2 regions of the Streptomyces sp. NPDC034111 genome follow, and region 2 is predicted to be linked to the other one. Evidence: riboswitches for the same ligand, from Rfam matches in the RefSeq annotation. Region 2 holds a riboswitch; the other holds the start of a gene.
What was found. A riboswitch is a leader RNA that binds a small molecule or an ion and turns the genes downstream of it on or off. The one in region 2 is predicted to bind glycine.
Positions count from the first base shown of each region.

Region 1 (7,194 bases), on a different contig from region 2:
CGGCCCGACCGCCTGTGCGGCAGCGGGCATCACCTACCGGCAGCTCGACTACTGGGCCCGTACGGGCCTGGTCGAGCCCAGCATCCGGCCGGCATACGGCTCGGGCACCCAGCGGCTCTACAGCTTCCGGGACGTCGTCGTCCTGAAGATCGTCAAGCGGCTGCTGGACACCGGGGTGTCGCTACAGAACATCCGCACCGCCGTCCAGCACCTGCGTGCGCGGGGGCTGGCGGATCTGACGCGGATGACGCTGATGAGCGATGGCGCCACGGTCTACGAGTGCACCTCGCCCGACCAGGTCGTCGATCTGCTCCAGGGCGGTCAGGGCGTCTTCGGCATCGCGGTCGGCGTGGTCTGGCGGGACGTGGAGGGCGCGCTGTCACAGCTCCACGGGGAGCGCGTGGACACCGGCGAGACACTGGTCGGGAAGAACCCGCACGACGAGCTGGCGCGGCGGCGCAACCGGGCTGGCTGAGCCTCCGTACCCGGTCACCGGCCCGGCATCGGGTCGATTGTCAGTGCCATGCGGCAGCATCGGAGATGTGAGAGCCGCGCCGACGATTCTGCATCTGGACATGGATGCGTTCTACGCGGCCGCCGAGCAGGCGGCCAAGCCGAGCCTGCGCGGCAAGCCGGTCGTGGTCGGCGGGATCGGTCCGCGGGGGGTCGTCGCCACGGCGTCGTACGAGGCCCGGGTCTTCGGGATCCGCTCCGCGATGCCCACGGCCCAGGCGCGCCGGCTGTGCCCCAACGCCGCCTACCTCAGTCCCCGCTTCACCCTCTACCGCCAGGTGAGTGAACGCGTGATGGAGCTGCTGCACGAGCTGTCGCCGCTCGTGGAGCCGCTGAGCCTGGACGAGGCCTTCGTGGACCTGGAGGCGGGCGGGGTGCCGACGGAGACGGAAGCCGTACGGGCCGTGGGGGAGCAGCTGCGGCGCGACATCCGGTCGCAAACGGGCCTGACGGGTTCGGTGGGACTGGCCGGCGCCAAGATGCTCGCGAAGATCGCCTCGGAGGCGGCCAAGCCGAACGGCCTGGTGGTGATCGAGCCGGGCACCGAGCGAGAGCTGCTGGGGCCGATGCCGGTACGGACACTGCCCGGGGTGGGCCCCGCGACGGCCGAGACGCTGCGCCGGGCCGGGATCCACACCGTCGCGGAGACCGCGGAGGCCGGTGAGGCGGAGCTGGTGCGGCTGCTGGGCAAGGCTCATGGCGCGGGGCTGTATGCGATGGCGCTGGGCCAGGACGACCGTCCCGTGGTGGCCGAGCGGGATGCCAAGTCCATCTCGGTGGAGGACACCTTCGAGGTCGATCTGACCGACCGGACGCGGGTGCGCACCGAGGTGCTGCGGCTGGCCGACCGCTGCGTCCACCGGCTGCGCGAGGCGGGGCGCTCAGGGCGCACGGTGGTCATCAAGGTCCGCAACTACGACTTCTCGACGCTGACCCGCTCCGACACGCTGCGCGGGCCCACCGACGATCCCGCGGTCATCCGGGAGGCCGCGGTCCGCCTGCTGGATCTGGTGGACACCACAGGCGGCGTGCGGCTGCTGGGCGTGGGCATCAGCGGGCTGGCCGACTTCACCCAGGAGGATCTCTTCGCGCAGCTGGCGACGGAGCGGGAGGCCGAGGAGCTGGCGAAGGCCGCACCGGAGCCCGCCGGGGAGGACGCCGGCGGCGGTGAGCGCGAGGAGGAGCGGCCGCGGCGCTGGCACCCGGGGCTCGACGTGGTGCACGACGAGTACGGCGCCGGCTGGGTGCAGGGGAGCGGGGTGGGCAGAGTGACCGTACGCTTCGAGACGCCGTGGTCCGCACCGGGGAGGGTGCGGACCTTTGCCGTCGAGGACCCGGCGCTGCGGCCGGGTGAACCACTGCCGCTGGTGGGCGGAGGGCCGGAAGGCGCTCAGTCGTCCGAGCCGGCGATCTTGCCGAAGTCCTTGTCGTCGGCGCCGCCCGAGTTGCCGGAGGACACCGAGCCGGTGTCCGGTTCCGGCGAGGAGATATCCAGCCGGTAGTGGTGGTAGAGCTGAAGCTCCTGCTCGGGGGAGAGATGGCGGCCCACGCCGAAGTCAGGGGCGTCCTTGATCAGCTTGCGGTCGTAGGGGATGTGCAGGCCCTCACCGACCATTTTGCTGGGCTCCAGGGGAACGAACGCATCCCGGCCGAAGAGTCCGGTGCGTACGGCCGCCCACTCCGGTTCCCCCGTGGCGTCGTCGAGGTAGACCTCGTCGATCGTGCCTATTTTCGCGCCGTTACGGTCGAACGCTTTGCGGCCGATCAGGCTCCGGGGATCGATATCGGTTTGCACGGCCCCTCCAATTGGTCGCAACTGCCCTGTGACAACTACCAAACGGCACATTTCATGCCCTGGCCACTCGAAGGATCCTGCGAGTGGTGCGCTGGTAGGCTGGCCAATGGCCGCAGACCCCATGCGGGAGAGTCCTTTGTCGTTCGCGACCAGGGCGCCGAAGGAGCAAATCCTCCCCGGAATCTCTCAGGCACACGTACCGCATGGACGAGGTCACTCTGGAAAGCAGGGCGGGCCACGGAAGGCACAGCACCGGGACCCCTCCTCACCGACGGTGAAAGCCGGTCCGCCTTGTGCGGCCCGGTGAAGCTCTCAGGTTGAGATGACAGAGGGGGAGGCCGTCCGGGCACCCGCGCCGTGGTGCCCCTCGTAGGTCGTACGACCAGGAGGCCCCCGCAGATGACCACCAATCGCATCTCCTTGACCGAGCTTGAACGCGGCATCCCCTTCGAGCACCGGCACATCGGCCCCGACCACGAGGCGCAGGCCAAGATGCTCGCGCACGTCGGTTTCGGGTCGCTGGACGAGCTCACCGCCACCGCGGTCCCCGACGTGATCAAGAGCGCGGAGGCGCTCGGCCTGCCGCAGGCGCGTACCGAGGCCGAGGTCCTCCAGGAGCTGCACGGCCTGGCGGAGCGCAACCAGGTGCTGTCGTCCATGATCGGCCTGGGCTACTACGGCACGTTCACCCCGCCGGTGATCCTGCGCAACGTCATGGAGAACCCGGCCTGGTACACCGCGTACACCCCCTACCAGCCGGAGATCTCGCAGGGCCGCCTGGAGGCGCTGCTGAACTTCCAGACGGTGGTGGCCGACCTCACCGGCCTGCCGACCTCCGGCGCCTCCCTGCTGGACGAGGGCACCGCCGCCGCCGAGGCGATGTCGCTGGCCCGCCGGGTCGGCAAGGTCAAGCAGGGCGTCTTCCTGGTCGACGCCGACTGTCTGCCGCAGACCATCGCCGTGATCGAGACCCGCGCCGAGCCGACCGGCGTCGAGGTCGTCGTCGCGGACCTGTCCGACGGCATCCCCGCCGAGATCGCCGAGCGTGGCGTCTTCGGCGTGCTGCTCCAGTACCCTGGCGCCTCCGGCGCGGTGCGCGACCCGCGTGCCGTCATCGAGCAGGCCCATGAGCTGGGCGCGATCGTCACCGTGGCCGCCGATCTGCTCGCCCTGACGCTGCTGACCTCGCCCGGCGAGCTCGGCGCGGACATCGCCGTCGGCACCACCCAGCGCTTCGGCGTCCCGATGGGCTTCGGCGGACCGCACGCCGGCTTCATGGCCGTACGCGAGCAGTTCGCCCGCAGCCTGCCCGGCCGCCTGGTGGGCGTCTCCGTCGACGCCGACGGCAACAAGGCCTACCGTCTCGCGCTCCAGACCCGTGAGCAGCACATCCGCCGTGAGAAGGCCACCAGCAACATCTGCACCGCGCAGGTGCTGCTCGCCGTCATGGCCGGCATGTACGCCGTCTACCACGGTCCCGAGGGCCTGCGGACCATCGCCCGGCGCACCCACCGCTACGCCACGGTGCTCGCCGAGGGCCTGCGGGCCGGCGGCGTGGAGATCGTCCACGACGCGTACTTCGACACCCTGACCGCCCGGGTGCCCGGCCGGGCCGCCGAGGTCGTCGCCGCCGCCCGCGAGGCCGGTATCAACCTCCGGCAGGTCGACGCCGACCTGGTCGGCATCGCCTGCGACGAGACCACCGGACGCGCGCAGCTGGCCGGCGTCTGGAGCGCCTTCGGCGTGCAGGGCGATGTCGAGCAGCTGGACGCGACCGCCGCCGACACGCTGCCGCAGACGCTGCTGCGCAGCGACGACTACCTCGCCCACCCGGTCTTCCACCAGTACCGCTCCGAGACCGCGATGCTGCGCTACCTGCGCACCCTCGCGGACAAGGACTACGCACTGGACCGGGGCATGATCCCGCTCGGCTCCTGCACCATGAAGCTGAACGCCACCACCGAGATGGAGCCGGTCACCTGGCCCGCGTTCGGCCAGCTGCACCCCTTCGCACCGGCCGACCAGGCCGAGGGCTACCTCACGCTGATCCAGGAGCTGGAGGAGCGGCTGGCCACCGTCACCGGCTACGACAAGGTCTCCATCCAGCCGAACGCCGGATCGCAGGGCGAGCTGGCCGGTCTGCTGGCCGTCCGCGCCTACCACCGCGCCAACGGTGACGAGCAGCGCACCGTCTGCCTGATCCCCTCTTCGGCGCACGGCACCAACGCCGCCAGCGCCGTGATGGCCGGGATGAAGGTCGTCGTCGTCAAGACCGGCGAGGACGGCGAGGTCGACGCCGACGATCTGCACGCCAAGATCGAGAAGCACCGTGACGAGCTCGCGGTCCTGATGGTCACCTACCCGTCCACGCACGGCGTGTTCGAGGAGCACATCACCCAGATCTGCGCCGCGGTGCACGAGGCCGGCGGCCAGGTCTACGTGGACGGCGCCAACCTCAACGCGCTGGTCGGCCTCGCCGAGCCCGGCAAGTTCGGCGGCGATGTCTCGCACCTGAACCTGCACAAGACCTTCTGCATCCCGCACGGCGGCGGCGGCCCCGGTGTCGGCCCGGTCGGCGTACGCGCCCACCTGGCGCCGTACCTGCCCAACCACCCGTTGCAGCCCGCAGCGGGCCCCGAGACGGGCGTCGGACCGATCTCCGCGGCTCCGTGGGGCTCGGCCGGCATCCTGCCGATCTCCTGGGCGTACGTCCGCCTCATGGGCGGGGAAGGCCTCAAGCGCGCCACCCAGGTGGCGGTACTGAGCGCCAACTACATCGCCAAGCGCCTGGAACCGCACTACCCCGTGCTCTACACCGGCCCCGGCGGCCTGGTCGCGCACGAGTGCATCATCGACGTCCGGCCGCTGACCAAGGCGACCGGCGTGAGCATCGACGATGTCGCCAAGCGGCTCATCGACTACGGCTTCCACGCGCCGACGATGTCCTTCCCGGTGGCCGGCACGCTGATGATCGAGCCGACCGAGAGTGAGGACCTGGACGAGCTGGACCGGTTCTGCGACGCGATGATCGCCATCCGCGCGGAGATCGAGAAGGTCGGCTCGGGGGAGTGGGACAAGGACGACAACCCGCTGCGCAACGCCCCGCACACCGCGGCGTCGCTCGGCGGCGACTGGACCCACCCCTACAGCCGGGAGGAGGCCGTCTTCCCGGCCGGTGTCGAGGCGGCGGAGAAGTACTGGCCGCCGGTGCGCCGGATCGACGGCGCCTTCGGTGACCGTAACCTCGTCTGCTCCTGCCCGCCGCTGGACGAGTACGACAACTGAGCAGCACTGACCCGTCCGGGCACCATTGACCCGTCCGGGCAACATCAAGGGCCCTCGGCAGATCTGCCGGGGGCCCTGTGGTACGTGCCGGACGCTCGCGGATCAGGCCGCTGCGGTGGCCCGGGTCCGGTGCGGGGCGATGACCTGCCCGTCCGGCAGCAGCTCACCGGTGTCCTCGAAGAGCAGGACGCCGTTGCAGAGCAGGCTCCAGCCCTGCTCCGGGTGGTGCGCCACAAGGTGTGCAGCCTCCCGGTCGGTGGAGTCTGCTGACGGGCAGGGCGGTTGGTGCTGACACATGGAAGTTGTCTTTCGCTGCGGTGTGGTGAACGTCGTGCGGCTCGACGAGGTGGTCATGGCCGCTCCCCCGTTTCATCGGTCGGTTCCAGTGTTGCCCTACGGACGGGATTCCGCAGGGATTTCGCAGCAGCGGTACTCACTCGATATCGACGCGTCACCCGTGCGGGCGGTTGCTTCCAATTGCACTCCTTCCCAAAGGGGTTGGGAGTGGTATCCGCGGGCTAGGCCGGGCGGGTGAGGGCGGCAGAGCGCCCCGCGGCCGGAAGGGGCCGCGGGGCACGCTCTTGCGGGCCGGGATGCGCCGTGCGGGCGTACGGGGTATGCCGCCGGCGCGCCGGGTCAGGCCGGTTCGCGCAGCAGTGGGGCGGGGGAGAGGCGCAGGGTGAGCCGGGGGAGCAGGTCGGCGACGCGGTGCGGGCGGTGGGCGGCGATCCCCGGCGGGGCGGGCGCCAGCGGCACCAGCAGATCACCGGGCGCGGGCATCCCCTCGGCGCCGTCGGCGTCGAGGTCGTGATGCAGCCAGAGGGTGAGCATGTACAGCTCGGGCACGGACAGCAGCCGCGGCTGACAGGGCACGCTCAGCGCCTCGGCCTGTGCCAGCGCCTGCTCGGTCGAGGCGACGTAGGGGCCGCCGCAGAAGCGGGCGAAGGTCCAGCCGTCCGCGGTGAGCATCGCCTCGGCGGTCGCCACCGCCCGCTCCCCGCCGCGGACCAGAAAGCTCCAGCCGGCCAGCCGGGTCTGCGGGGTGCCACCGGCCCTGCTGATGTCGTCCCACACGTGGAAGGGCAGCGGGTGGTCGGGGCTGAGCGGGCCCTGATGGGCGCGCAGCGCGGGGACGGGGGCCTCACGGACGGCGGTCGGCGAGCCGAGGGCGGTCAGAACGCTGCGCAGGGCGGGCGCAGGGGTGGGGGAGACATGCAGCGGCATGGTGGGTCGCCTCTCACTTCGGAGACACGGTGGAGCGTGGCAGGTGCAAACGACGCTGTTTGCGGGCGGGGCCAGAGCGTGGCCGGCGGGGGGCGGCGGCCCGGCGCGGGTCAGGGCTTGCCCCCAGCACCGGTGAGATCACCGCGGCACTGGGCGCCAACTCTCTGCCTCGTCACCGGAGTTTATACGACGTATGTTCTGAAAGTGTTTCGGCTACCTGTCTTGCGGATTTCCGGCAAGGCGGAATCCAGACCCGTGCCCGAGGTGTTTTCCGCCGCTTTGTGCAGCGCTTTCGTCTTGCCACCTCGTAATGTCTTGCCGGTGCGGTAGGCCAGATCTCGCCGGTGTTTCTCACGAGTGAAATGCGGACGGCGATC
Region 1 is NZ_JBVIST010000016.1:170,733-177,926, reverse strand. It holds gene ACZ55A_RS28670 (MerR family transcriptional regulator) at 1-475, shown strand, start outside; gene ACZ55A_RS28665 (DNA polymerase IV) at 543-2,015, shown strand; gene ACZ55A_RS28660 (PRC-barrel domain-containing protein) at 1,904-2,308, opposite strand; glycine riboswitch at 2,423-2,520, shown strand; gene gcvP (aminomethyl-transferring glycine dehydrogenase) at 2,708-5,593, shown strand; gene ACZ55A_RS28650 (DUF5999 family protein) at 5,696-5,890, opposite strand; gene ACZ55A_RS28645 (hypothetical protein) at 6,230-6,817, opposite strand.
Region 1: it holds a riboswitch for glycine, as region 2 does, so the genes downstream of both, gcvP (aminomethyl-transferring glycine dehydrogenase) here and gcvT (glycine cleavage system aminomethyltransferase GcvT) in region 2, are expected to answer to the same signal.

Region 2 (7,194 bases):
ATCGCCGTGTAGACCAGGCGCTGACCGAGCGCGTTGTCGGTGTTGGCCTTCGCCTTGGAGTCGGTCAGCAGCTGGGCCTGGGTCTGGCCGTCCACACCGCGTCCGGCCAGGTCGACCAGGGTGTTGCCGGACTGGAGGTCCTTGTCGATGGTCGACTGGGCGACCTTCAGCTTGAGGACGATCTTCTCCGGCAGCTGCTTGCGCAGCGGGTCGGTCTTCGCGGACCACTGGGGGTTACGGACGAGGGTGAGCTGCTTGCCCTCCTCGTAGCTCTGGAACTTGTACGAGCCGGTGGAGAGCACGGACTTGGTGTAGTCCGCGCCCTTGTCCTTGGCCTGCGGGACCGGGGCCGTCTGCGGGGCGCTGACCAGGTAGTCGAACTCGGCGAACGGCTTCTTCAGGTGGAAGACGATCGTCTGGTCGTCCGGCGTCTCGATGGACTTCAGGCCGGCCTTGCTCTTGTCCTTGTACGGACCCTTGTAGCCGCCGTCGTTGTCCTTGAGGAACTGCTGGAAGTAGTTCGGGCCGAGCGAGAGCGTGTCACGCGCGAAGTTGGAGCGCTCGACGGCGTACTTGACGTCCTGCGAGGTCACGGTGGAGCCGTCGTCGTACTTGACGCCCTTGCGGAGCTTGTACGTCCAGGTCTTGCCGCCGTCGCTGGGCTTGCCCATCGACTCGGCGAGGTCCGGGACCAGCTCGTTGCCCTTGGTGCCGGGGCCCGGCTTGAAGGTGGTCAGCGGGCGCGCGTAGAGCCGGCTGAAGTTGTAGATGAAGGCGTAGTAGGTGTTGCCCGGGTCGAACGACTCGGGGGCGTCGCTGATCGCGTAGGTGACCGTGCCGCCCTTCTCGTCCGAGGCGTTGACGATGCCCTTGGTGGCGGCGTTGGCCTCCGACGAACCGTCCGAGGAGCCCTTGCCTCCGCTGCAGCCGGCCAGCAAAAGGCCCGCACTGGTGATGGCCGCTATCGCCGCGACCGGAACTGACCTTCGCATGATGGTCGGTGTCCCCTTCGTTCAGTCGAGAAACGTCGAAACTTCAAAAACGCAGATGAGGCGTCTGGTCGGATATCCGGCGGGGCCGTCAGCGGCTGCGCGGGTCCAGCGCGTCCCTCAGACCGTCACCGAGCAGGTTGAAGGCGAGCACGGTGACGAAGATCGCAAGGCCGGGGACGATCATGTACTGCGGATCGACCTCGTAGTACTTGACCGCCTGGTTGAGCATGCCGCCCCAGGACGCCTGGGGCGGCTGGATACCGACGCCAAGGAAGCTCAGCGCCGCCTCGAAGAGGATGTTGGAGGGGATCAGCAGCGTCGAGTAGACGATGATCGGCCCCACCAGGTTGGGCAGCAGCTCGCGGAAGAGGATGAACGGCCCGCGCGCACCCATGCCGCGGGCGGCGTCCACGAATTCCCTCTCCCGCAGCGACAGCGTCTGGGCGCGCACGATCCGGCCCATGTACGGCCAGTTGAAGAAGCCGATCACGAAGATCAGCACCGAGATGTGCAGCGGCAGGCCCTCCAGGCCGAAGGCGCCGCCCTGGAGCGAGGCGGAGATCGCGATGGCGAACAGCAGCAGCGGGAAGGCCAGGAAGACGTCCATCATCCGGCTGATGAAGGCGTCCACCCGTCCGCGGTAGAAGCCGGCGACCACCCCGAGGACGGTGCCGATAGCGACCGACAGCAGCGTCGCGCCGAACGCCACGATCAGCGACACCCAGGAGCCCTCCAGAATCCGGGCGAGCAGATCGCGGCCGAACTTGGGGTCCACACCGAGCGGGTGGTCCCCGCTCATGCCGCCCAAGTCCCCCTTGGGAAGCGTGGTGTTGGGGTCGATCAGCGACTGGTTGGGGCTGTTCGGGTCCAGGCCCAGCAGGGCCTGGAGGGGGCGGGAGAGTGCGGCGATGACGATGAGCAGGATGACAACGATGGCACCCGCCACCGCGACCTTGTCCCGCCGGAAGCGCAGCCATGCGATCTGACCGAGCGAGCGCCCCTCGATGCGCTTGCCCTCCACGCCTTTCAGCACCGCTTCCGGCTGCGCCTCGGCAGCCGCCCCGGTGGTCTCGATCGGTGTGGTCACGGTGCCTTTGACCCCTCTCGGCCGACGGTGGCCGGCCACTTGCCCGCCGCGGTAGCGGCCTGATTCACATCACTGGTGCAATGGAGCAATGGTGCAATTCGGTGCAAGTCCGGTGGGCGTCGCGGAAGGTGGTCTTGCGGAAATCTGAAAGTTCACGCGAAGCCGTGCGGGATGACGCTCGATGACGCTCGTACAAAGGACCGAGGCCCTGTTGTTTCCGGAGTCTTCATCCCCTTCGCGATCAGTCACCAGCCCTGACCGGGAAAGGATGCGTAACTGTGATGTGCTCCACGGCATTCCGTTATACGGACAGACGTGCGGGCTGAGCGGGGCGTGAGGCCGCGGGAGTACGCCTCAACCGCGGGGAATACAGGGCGAATTCGCCCCAGGGGCGACACCGGAGCGACACGCTCCGGTGGGCGGGACAGGCTGTCAGTAGGCCCTTGGGTAGCCGTAGCCGTACGAGGGCGCGGGGGCGGGCTGCCCCGGCGGCTGGGCGTAGCCGTCACGGTCGAAGAACGGGCGCGCCGAAGCCCGCATCCACATCCCGACCGGGTCGTACTCGTCGTTCAGCGCGACCGTGGAGACCGGCAGGCCGTCCGGAACCGCGCCGATCGACTGCTGGATCATCAACCGGGCGGAATCCACCGCTTGTTGGCCGGTGTCGTACAGATCCAGCCCGATCGCCAGATACGGGGCGCCGAGGGCGGGCTGCACCCAGGCCCGGCGCAAGGACCGGACGGCGGGCGTGCGGTGGGCGTTCTGCGCGAGCAGGGCGTAGAACTGCGGGATGTCGATGACCGGTTCGGAGATCCGCAGCGGCCCGGCGGGCAGCCGGTCGAGACCGCCGGCGATCCGGCGCAGATCGAGCCAGGGGATGCCGACCCCGCCGCCGGGAGAGTGCGGATTGAGCCATAGCCCCCAGCGGTCGGGGAAGAGTGAACCGGCGATCTCCAGGCCGCTGACGACCTCGTGGTCGCGGTTCCAGCCGGAGGCGGCGAGTTCGGGCGCGGAGGTCACACACGGCGCATAGCCGAGGCCGTCGACCTCCATGTTTCCGTACTGCGCCTCGGGCGAACCGGCCCGGCCGTGCCAGAGCAGCATCCATACCTGGCCCGCGGCGAGCGCATGCAGCAGCGCCTCATAGGCGTCGTACCGGCCGGGCGAGACCTGCTGCAGCAACTGCTCCAGCTGTCCGGCCGCCGCCGGCCCCTGATGCGCACCCGCGCTCACGTGTCCGTCCCTTCTCTCGGCAGGGCACGTGTGGGTGCGCCCGCGCGTCATCCAACCAGCTTACGAGTGGTCCCGAGAGTAGAAGGGCCGTACGCGCTCCAGCAGCCAGTCGGCGACCGGGTCGCCGAGGGCGAGATCGAGCATCACCAGCTGCACCGGCCAGGGCACCGGTACCGCGCCGAGCGCACGTCCGAGGGCCGTGAGCACCGTCGCGCGGGCGCTGCCGTCGTGCAGCGCGGCGGGTGCCGCGGCGACCTGAACACCGACGAACAGCGCGGGCGTGTCGCCCTCGACACTAGCCAGGGCACGCCGGGCACTCAGGACAATTCCGGCACCGGAGAACTCCAGTCCGGCTGCGGCCAGGAAGTCCACCGGCTCGTCCTGCCAGTCCGGTTCGAAGAGCCGCACCCGTCCGCCGCTCGGCAGTCCGGTGGATTCCTGAGGTCCTGGACGTCCCTCCCGGCACAATTCGGCCACCGCGGGCGGCGGAAGCGGTACGCCGACCGTGCCGTCCGGGTTGACCGCGATCCCGATCGTCGGCGGCAGTCCGCGGGCGAACTCCCGGGCCGGGGCCACGGTGAAGGACATATGCGAGCCGACGACCCGCAGAAACTCCTGCTCGGAGCTGTAGACGGGGACATAGGCCGCACCGCCGATCTCGACGGTGGGCAGATCCAGGCCGCGGGCACCGAGGCCCGCGCTCTCCGGGCCGCCGCCGTTGGGCAGCGGCACCCACAGCCGGCTGCGGCCCAGCACCTCGACGATCCGGCCGCCGGCGCCCGGGTGCCCGACCGACGCGGCCAGCACCTCTTCGAGCTCGTTCGCCGGCCATGCCAGTTGCGGAATCCCCTGCTCCGGAAAGTTCATCTGCATCCACCCGTTCCAAACCGCGCTACCTGGCCAAAGACCCTAGACGAGAAGGTCCGGGGCGGACCGTACGGGGCCGGGTCCGCGAGGTGGCCGGAAATGGCGGTCCGCTCAGCGGTCCACCCAGTGGTCCACTCGGTCCACTCAGTGGGGTTCCGCTCAGTGGAAGCTGAGCGTCTCCAGGGCGCTCGCCGACCGGCGGTCGAGAAGTACCGCCGAGCCGAACCCCTTCGGCAGCGCGGCCGACTCCGCCGCGCCGACCAGCCGTCCCACCGCCCTCAGGTGCCGGCCGAAGGCGTACCCCGACACCCCGCGGCCACGCGCCTCCTGCCCGGAGCGCGCCACCTCCGGCGGAACATCGAGCAGCAGCAGATGCAGCCCGCGGCCACGGCGCCCGGCCGACCACGCGATCCAGCGGCGCACCCACGACAGCGACCCGCAGTCGTGCACCACCACGCTGTCGCCGGAGCGCAGCGCCCTGCCCAGCGCCAGATAGTGCGCGGCCCGTACCAGCGGGCGGTACAGGCCGTACGGCAGCCGGCGCAGCCTGCCGCGCTCCCAGTGCTCACGTACGTCCTGCGAATCGATCCGGTGCACCACGGCGCCGCGACCGTCCAGCGGCGGCACCACCCGGTGCATCAGGGTGCTCTTGCCGCTGCCCGGCAGACCGGAGACCACGACCAGGTCACCGGCCGGGAACCGCAGCTCGGCGGTGCTCCCGGCGCGCCCCTCGCCGCGCAGGTCCACGACCCGGTCGCTGCGCCCGGGCCGTACGACGGAGTGCCGCCGCCGGCCGGTCCGGCGCACGGCGGGGGCCGCCACCGGCGCGGTGTCCGGCGGTACGGCCCCTGATGTGGCCGCGAATGCCGCGTCCCTGTGCACCGTGATCGCCTCCCCGTCCATTCCGGTCCGGCCTGAGTCCGTCCCTTACCCGCAGAGTGTCAAGAAAAGGTAATGCTCATCAAGGTGCATCCCGATCCGCCCACGTCGGGAACGGGACGGCGACCGGGACTCCTCCCCCGGGCGATCCCGTGCAATGATGTGGCCGCCACGTGCACATCCCGTTTCACCCGTGCACCGCCAACTCCATACCGGCCGCTTGAATCCGCGCGGGAGAGTCCCCGGCCGCCACGGCGGGGCGCCGAAGGAGCAAGTCCTCCCTTGAATCTCTCAGGCCCCTATACCGCGCGGGCGAGGCAGATCTGAAAAGCGAGCCACTGCCCGGCTGAAGGGGCGGCTCCACCCAAGGTGCAAACCGGGTCCGTTCGCGGGATCCCGGTGAACCTCTCAGGTTCCGATGACAGATGGGGAGAACGTCTTGTCACCCATGCCTGGGAGCCCAGAACCATGACTGATGCCCCCCGCCGCACCGCGCTGGATGCCACCCATCGCGCGCTCGGCGCCACCATGACCGACTTCGCCGGCTGGGACATGCCGCTGCGCTACAGCAGCGAGCGCGACGAACATGTCGCCGTCCGCACCCGCGCCGGCCTCTTCGACCTCTCCCACATGGGCGAGATCACCGTCACCGGCCCGCAGGCCGGCGCTCTCCTCGACTACGCGCTGGTCGGCAACATCGGCGCCCTCAAGACCGGCCGCGCCCGCTACACCATGATCTGTGAGGCCGAGGGCGGCATCCTCGACGACCTGATCGTCTACCGCCTCGCCGACGAGGAGTACATGGTCGTCGCCAACGCCTCCAACGCCCAGGTGGTGCTGGACGCGCTGACCTCCCGCGCGGGCGGCTTCGACGCCGCGATCCGCGACGACCGGGACGCCTACGCGCTGATCGCGGTGCAGGGCCCGGAGTCCCCCGGCATCCTCAAGAAGGTGACGGACGCCGACCTGGACGGTCTGAAGTACTACGCGGGCCTGCCGGGCACGGTCGCCGGTGTCCAGGCGCTGATCGCCCGTACGGGGTACACCGGCGAGGACGGCTTCGAGCTGTTCGTCCGGCCGGCGGACGCGGTCGCCCTCTGGGAGGCGCTGACCGAGGCCGGCAAGGACGCCGGTCTGGTCCCCTGCGGCCTGTCCTGCCGCGACACGCTGCGCCTGGAGGCGGGCATGCCGCTGTACGGGCATGAGCTGACCACCGCGACCACGCCGTTCGACGCGGGCCTGGGCCGGGTGGTGAAGTTCGAGAAGACCACCAACAACGGTGCCTTCGTGGGCCGCGACGCGCTGACGGCGGCCGCCGAGCGCGCCGAGACCAGCCCGCCGCGCAAGCTGGTCGGTCTGATCGCCGAGGGCCGCCGGGTGCCGCGCGCCGGCTACTCCGTCGTCACCGCCGACGGCACGGTCATCGGCGAGGTCACCTCCGGGGCCCCCTCCCCCACGCTCGGCAAGCCGATCGCCATCGCCTACGTCGATGCGGCCTACGCCACACCGGGCACCGAGGGTGTCTGCGTGGACATCCGTGGAAGCCATGAGCCGTACGAGGTCGTCGCCCTGCCCTTCTACAAGCGGCAGAAGTAACGGTTCCCGCACGGCGGACCGGGCAGCGGCGCGCCCCCGCGCGTCTCACTGTGCAAGACGCTCCCCCGGACTTCGTCCGGGAGGTGCCCCCATTCACGATCACACCCTCGCGTACAGGAGAATCGAGCCATGAGCAACCCCCAGCAGCTGCGCTACAGCAAGGAGCACGAGTGGCTGTCGGGCGCCGAGGACGGCGTCTCGACGGTCGGCATCACCGAGCACGCGGCCAACGCGCTCGGCGACGTGGTGTACGTGGACCTTCCTGAGGTCGGCTCGACGATCACGGCGGGCGAGACCTGCGGTGAGCTGGAGTCGACCAAGTCGGTCAGCGACCTCTACGCGCCCGTGGACGGCGAGATCATCGAGATCAACGAGGACGTCGTCAACGACCCTTCGCTGGTGAACTCCGCCCCGTTCGAGGGCGGTTGGCTGTTCAAGGTGAAGATCAGCGGCGAGCCGGGCGAGCTGCTGTCGGCCGACGAGTACGCCGCCTTCATCCAGAGCTGACCACCCCCTCTCCCCAGGAAAGACTCATGTCGA
Region 2 is NZ_JBVIST010000024.1:102-7,295, reverse strand. It holds gene ACZ55A_RS33500 (ABC transporter substrate-binding protein) at 1-992, opposite strand, end outside; gene ACZ55A_RS33495 (ABC transporter permease) at 1,081-2,079, opposite strand; gene ACZ55A_RS33490 (enhanced serine sensitivity protein SseB C-terminal domain-containing protein) at 2,512-3,312, opposite strand; gene ACZ55A_RS33485 (enhanced serine sensitivity protein SseB) at 3,373-4,179, opposite strand; gene ACZ55A_RS33480 (AAA family ATPase) at 4,339-5,067, opposite strand; glycine riboswitch at 5,280-5,375, shown strand; glycine riboswitch at 5,376-5,493, shown strand; gene gcvT (glycine cleavage system aminomethyltransferase GcvT) at 5,527-6,654, shown strand; gene gcvH (glycine cleavage system protein GcvH) at 6,784-7,161, shown strand.